Regions from separate parts of the Enterobacter sp. RHBSTW-00994 genome, predicted to be linked through region 2. Evidence: predicted binding sites of a transcription regulator. Region 2 holds the regulator's gene; the other holds the start of a gene.
The links. The regulator PurR, encoded in region 2, represses purine synthesis genes. The targets are predictions, from matches to a motif close to CANGCAAACGTTTGCNTG.

Region 1 (3,320 bases), 1.9 Mb from region 2:
ATACCGCCAGCCGCGATGCCGGAGGAGAGCAGGTTTTTCACCCAGTCAGGTGCAAACTGCAGAATCAACGGTTGCTGAGAAACGCCCAGACCTACGGCCAGAGACAGCGCGATAATCATGATTGCGCGACGGTTCAGCGGCTCACGGGAGACAATGCGTACACCAGAGGCCGCGATTGTCCCGAACATGACCAGCGTCGCGCCGCCCAGTACCGGCTCAGGGATGTGCTGCACAAAGCCACTGACCGCCGGGAACAGACCGAGGACGATCAGCATCAATGCCACCACAAAACCGACATAACGGCTGGCGACACCCGTCAACTGGATCACGCCGTTGTTCTGGCCGAAGCAGGAGTTCGGGAAGGTGTTGAACACCGCGGAAACAAATGAGTTCAGACCATTCGCCAGTACGCCGCCTTTCAGGCGCTTCATGTACAACGGGCCAGAAACAGGCTGCTCAGAGACATCTGACGTTGCTGTGATATCGCCGATAGTTTCCAGCGAGGTGATCATAAAGACCAGCATCAGCGGCAACAGCAGGTTCCAGTCGATGCCTAAGCCGTAATACAACGGAGTAGGGACCATAATCAGCGGGCTGTTGGTTGGGGCGGTATTCTCCGGCAGCATACCCAGCGCCCAGGCCATCAGATAACCAGCAGCCATCGCAATCACCAGGGATGCTACACGCAGATACGGGTTACGCTGGCGATTCAGCAGAATAATGATGCCCAGCACCACACCAGCCAGCAGCAGGTTTTTCGGTGCGCCAAAGGTATGGTCACTCATGGCTGCATAGCCACCGCCGATGGACGTCAGGCCAACCTGAATCAACGACAGACCGATGATCATCACCACCACACCGGAGACCAGCGGAGTAATCACGCGACGCGCCAGATGCAGTACGCGGGAAATGACCATCTCGGTACAACTTGCCAGCATCAGTGTACCGAACAGGGCCGCCATCATGGTCGGGACATCCGCGCCGCCCGTTTTCAGTGCCGTCCCGCCCATAATCAGCGGAGCCACAAAGTTAAAACTGGTTCCCTGAATCGACAGCAATCCTGACCCGACCGGACCCCAGGCTTTAATTTGAATAACCGAGGCCACGCCGGAGGCAAACAGGGACATGCTGATGATGTGCTGAGTATCTTGTGTCGGTAAACCGAGCGCCTGACAGATCAACAGAGCAGGAGTAATGACCGCAACAAACATGGCCAGCAAATGCTGACAGGCGGCGAACAACGTTTGCGCCAGAGGCGGGCGATCTTCCAGGCGGTAGATCAATTCACTATTCTGCTTCTGCGCAATCGGTTGCGCATCAGGAGACTCTATGGTGTTAACGGACATCGGCGGCAATCCCACGGTGGAAAAGCGGGCATTTTATCTGACCAGTTGGTAAAAGCAAACGATTGCCAGCGAAAAAAGAACAGAATTCCTTTTCCCTGACGTGACTTTTTCTATAACGATGCGGAGAAAATAATTACACTTTTGCCGTCGATTGCTCATGAAGAGCACAAATCGGCCCAGGATAACGCCGCGTGTGTATGGAATACGCGCAATTAAAGGAGCCCCTATGATTCATCTCGATACGTTGTCGACGCTTGTTGCCGCAACGCTGGTGCTGCTGCTCGGGCGCAAGCTTCTGCACAGTATTGCCTTTCTCAAAAAGTACACCATTCCTGAACCTGTTGCCGGTGGTTTGCTGGTGGCGCTGGCCTTGCTGGTCCTGAAAAAAAGCATGGGCTGGGAAATCGATTTTGACATGTCCCTGAAAGACCCGCTGATGCTGGCTTTCTTTGCCACTATCGGTCTGAACGCCAATCTGGCGAGTTTGCGCGCGGGGGGAAAAGTCCTCGGCGTATTTCTGATCGTCGTGGTCGGGCTGCTGGTGATGCAAAATGCCATCGGCATTGGCATGGCTTCCTTGCTGGGTCTGGATCCGCTGATGGGGTTGCTGGCCGGTTCAATCACCCTTTCCGGTGGACATGGTACAGGTGCGGCGTGGAGCAAGCTGTTTACTGAACGCTATGGATTTGAGAATGCCACAGAAGTGGCGATGGCTTGTGCAACCTTTGGCCTTGTACTGGGCGGCCTGATTGGCGGCCCGGTGGCGCGGTATCTGGTGAAGCATTCCAGTACACCGAATGGCAGACCGGACGACGAACTGGTTCCCACGGCATTTGAAAAGCCGGATGTCGGGCGCAGCATTACCTCTCTGGTACTGATTGAAACCATTGCAATGATTGCTATCTGCCTGACTGCTGGAAAGGTCGTTGCACAATGGCTGGCGGGAACACCTTTTGAGTTGCCGACGTTCGTGTGTGTCCTTTTTGTCGGCGTGGTACTGAGTAACGGCCTGGCCTTGATCGGGTTCTACCGCGTTTTCGAACGCGCGGTGTCCGTGCTTGGTAACGTCTGCCTGTCACTGTTCCTGGCGATGGCGCTGATGAGCCTTAAGTTGTGGGAGCTGGCATCTCTGGCATTGCCGATGGTCACCATTCTGGCGGTACAGACCCTCTTTATGGCGCTGTATGCCATGTTTGTGACCTGGCGAATGATGGGGAAAAACTACGATGCAGCCGTTCTGGCCGCGGGCCACTGTGGGTTTGGTCTGGGCGCCACGCCAACGGCTATCGCCAATATGCAGGCCATCACCGAGCGTTTTGGCCCGTCACACACCGCGTTTCTGGTTGTGCCGATGGTCGGGGCATTCTTCATTGACATCGTGAATGCGCTGGTGATTAAACTCTATCTGATGCTACCGATTTTTGGCTAATCGTCAGGCGTTGGAATAACGTTCAGTTTCCGGCATCCAGCGCTCAATTAACGCTGCCGCCTGCTCGGGGTAGCGTTCATGAATATGGCGGGCAAGACGCTGAACTTCGGGGATCATGGCCTGATCGCGCAGTAAATCAGCCACTTTAAATTCGGCATTCCCCGTTTGACGCGTGCCCAGCAATTCGCCAGGCCCCCGGATTTCCAGGTCTTTTTGCGCAATCACGAAGCCATCGTTGCTGTCGCGCAGGACTTGCAAACGCATTTGCGCCGTTTTAGAGAGCGGAGCTTTGTAGAGCAGCACACAGTGAGAGGCAACCGCGCCACGACCCACGCGCCCACGCAACTGGTGGAGTTGCGCAAGTCCCAGACGTTCCGGGTTTTCGATAATCATCAGGCTGGCGTTAGGGACATCAACACCCACTTCGATAACCGTGGTGGCAATCAGCAGATGCAGTTCTCCCTGCTTGAAGGAGTGCATTACCGCCTGCTTTTCGGCGGGTTTCATACGGCCATGCACCAGGCCCACCTTAAGCTCCGGCAGCG
Region 2 (3,320 bases):
AAATAAACTCAGGCTGGCGCTAATGGCCGCGGCAGGTGTTTGTAAATCTTCCTGCATAGCAGCGAAAGCCGGTAAATACATATCGGTGGCCAAAAAACCCAGCACGCTTAAGCCGCCGAGCCACACTAAAAATCCTTTCCTGGGGTGCATTGTTTTTTTCTCCTGAGGAGGCAGGTGTACATTGGCGCTGAGTGTAGGGAGTGCAAAGCTGCTTGTGAAACGCTAATATTTGGCGAGTGCATTCAAATTTTTTGTAGGCAGAAAATGTGGTCAGATTATTCTTTGGAAGTGGTGGATGCTGTCGCCCGTAACGGCAGTTTCAGCGGTGCAGCTCAGGAGCTTCATCGGGTTCCATCAGCGATAAGCTATACGGTGCGTCAACTGGAGGAGTGGCTGGCAGTGCCGCTGTTTGAACGACGCCATCGCGATGTGGAGTTAACACCTGCAGGTGTATGGTTTTTGAAAGAAGGGCGTTCTGTTATCAAAAAAATGCAGATCACCCGTGAGCAGTGCCAGCAAATAGCGAACGGTTGGCGAGGGCATCTCTCCATTGCCGTCGACAATATCGTCAAACCCGAACGGACTCGGCAAATGATTGTCGATTTTTATCGCCATTTCTCTGATGTTGAGTTGCGGGTTTCACAGGAAGTATTCAACGGCGTCTGGGATGCTCTGGCGGATGGCAGGGTCGAAATGGCTATTGGCGCAACGCAGGCCATTCCTGTCGGGGGGCGCTATGCGTTTCGCGATATGGGAATGCTCAGCTGGACTTGTGTGGTGGCAAGTCACCACCCCCTGGCTGCAATGAAGGGGCCGCTGAGTGACGACACACTCCGTAACTGGCCTTCACTGGTGCGGGAAGATACGTCCCGTTCACTGCCGAAGCGTATTACCTGGTTGCTGGACAACCAAAGGCGTGTTGTTGCGCCTGACTGGGAATCCTCAGCAACATGTTTGTCGGCCGGGCTGTGTGTGGCGATGGTTCCCGTACACTTTGCGCGTCCAAAAATTGACAGCGGTGAGTGGGTTTCGCTGGAACTGGAGAACCCGTTCCCGGATGCAGCTTGTTGTCTTACCTGGCAGCAAAATGATATTTCGCCTGCGCTGGCCTGGCTACTGGAGTATCTGGGAGACAGTGAAACGATGAATAAAGAGTGGTTGAGGGAGCCGGATTAACCGGCTCCGAAAAGAGCATTAGCGACGATAGTCACGGAATGGGCCATCCGCAACAGAGCGACGCTCGATAAGCCGAGGGTGGACTTCAATTGTTTGCGATTCTTCGCGCTTGCTGACAATTCTGTCCATCAACATATTGAACGCTGTTTCACCAAGTGAATCTTTTGGCTGATGAATCGTGGTCAGTGCCGGTGTAAAGAAGCGAGCATTTCGCACATTGTCATACCCGATCACCGAAATATCCTGTGGTACGCGCAGACCAAGTTCATCGGCTGCACACAGTGCGCCCATCGCCATAATGTCGCCACCGCAGAATACAGCGGTTGGTCGGTGCGGCTGTGACACGATCTGCTGCATGGCGTGATAACCAGATTCAGGCTCAAAATCGCCCTGTACAATCCAGTTTTCCGGAACTGTGATCAGCGCTTCTTCCATCGCTTTCATAAATCCAGCCAGACGTCCCGCTCCAGTGTTGCGCTCCAGTGGACCCGGAATGACGCCAATATCGCGGTGGCCACGCTCAACCAGGTAGCGTCCCGCCATGTAACCACCTTCGAAGGCGTTATCATTCACTGAGTCGGTGAAATCAGCCCGGGTATCTCCCCAGTCCATCACAACCATAGGAATATGGCGATACTCTTCCAGCATGGAGAGCACGGACTCAGGGTATTCGGAACACATAACCAGCAGACCATCAACGCGCTTTTGCGCCATCATGGACAGGTAAGCGCGTTGTTTTTCAATGCTGTTCCATGCATTGCCCAGGATCAGCGTATAGCCTTTCTGGAAGCAATTTTTTTCTACTGCTTCAATAATCTCAGCAAAATAGGCTGCTTCACTACTGGTCGCCAGCAAACCAATGGATTTGGTGTGATTGACTTTCAGGCTGCGTGCAACGGCACTCGGCGAATAGTGTAGCTCTTTAATCGCTGCCCAGACCGCATTGCGTGTCTCTTCAGCAACAAAGCGCGTTTTGTTAATTACATGTGATACGGTTGTAGTGGAAACGTTTGCGCGTTTTGCCACGTCTTTTATTGTTGCCATTAAATGTCACTCCAGACCATATCCTAAGCTCCTGAAAAACTTGAAGGTAAACGTTTGCCTTCTCTCACCCTTATCACGCAATTATGAATCGCGACACGCCGGGAAAACGACACAGGACGTCAGGAGGGGGTCAATGGCCGGTACGCTAATAAATTTAGCGTGGAATTTTGTCTGATCTTGACCAAAAGGGGAAGAGCAAAAGTGGTTATCAGTTTAAATCCTGGAAGATTTTTGACGTAAACTGTGTAAAAATGAGCAAGCTCACTTTTCATGTGGGGATTAAAAGGGGAAAAATTGATGAGTACCGATCTTAAGTTTTCGTTAACGACCACCATTATTGTGCTGGGTTTGATTGTTGCCGCAGGTTTTACTGCCATTCTGCACTGATTTAAACGGGGGGAGAAACCTCTCCCTCCGAACCTTCCTCAATTGTTGCTTTTCCGCTAAATATCTTTTGCTGTTTTGCTAACTTTTCATTTTTTGTGATTGATGTCATGCTTTCCGCTTCTTTGTTCTGTGTCGAGAACCGACGCAGCATCCGGAGTTGACCCATGAAAATCAATTTTCCTCTGCTGGCCCTGGCGATTGGCGCCTTTGGGATTGGCACTACTGAGTTCTCCCCGATGGGGCTACTGCCGGTTATTGCCCGGGGTGTAGATGTTTCTATACCTGCGGCAGGCATGCTGATCAGTGCTTATGCCATTGGTGTAATGGTTGGCGCACCGTTAATGACGTTGCTGCTTTCGCATCGTGCTCGCCGTAATGCTCTGATTTTCCTGATGGCTATCTTTACGCTGGGAAATGTGCTTTCAGCCATTTCGCCGGATTACACCACGTTGATGCTGTCACGCATTCTGACGAGTCTTAACCATGGTGCATTCTTCGGCCTGGGCTCGGTTGTTGCTGCCAGTGTCGTGCCTAAACATAAACAGGCCAGCGCAGTGGCAACCATGTTTATGGGGCTGACGATCGCCAATATTGGTGGTGTGCCGGCGGCAACATGGCTGGGAGAGGTCATTGGCTGGCGGATGTCTTTCCTGGCAACGGCCGCGCTGGGTGTTGTGGCAATGGTCGCGCTCTTCTTCTCATTACCAAAAGGG

Region 1: the regulator PurR is predicted to act here: its motif matches at 1,398-1,415, upstream of gltS (sodium/glutamate symporter).

Annotation. Positions count from the first base shown of each region.
Region 1 is NZ_CP056199.1:86,232-89,551, forward strand. It holds gene HV346_RS00410 (uracil-xanthine permease family protein) at 1-1,346, opposite strand, end outside; gene gltS (sodium/glutamate symporter) at 1,573-2,775, shown strand; gene recG (ATP-dependent DNA helicase RecG) at 2,779-3,320, opposite strand, start outside.
Region 2 is NZ_CP056199.1:2,033,235-2,036,554, forward strand. It holds gene punC (purine nucleoside transporter PunC) at 1-150, opposite strand, end outside; gene punR (DNA-binding transcriptional activator PunR) at 265-1,176, shown strand; gene purR (HTH-type transcriptional repressor PurR) at 1,195-2,220, opposite strand; gene HV346_RS09780 (YnhF family membrane protein) at 2,518-2,607, shown strand; gene HV346_RS09785 (hypothetical protein) at 2,609-2,773, opposite strand; gene HV346_RS09790 (MFS transporter) at 2,772-3,320, shown strand, end outside.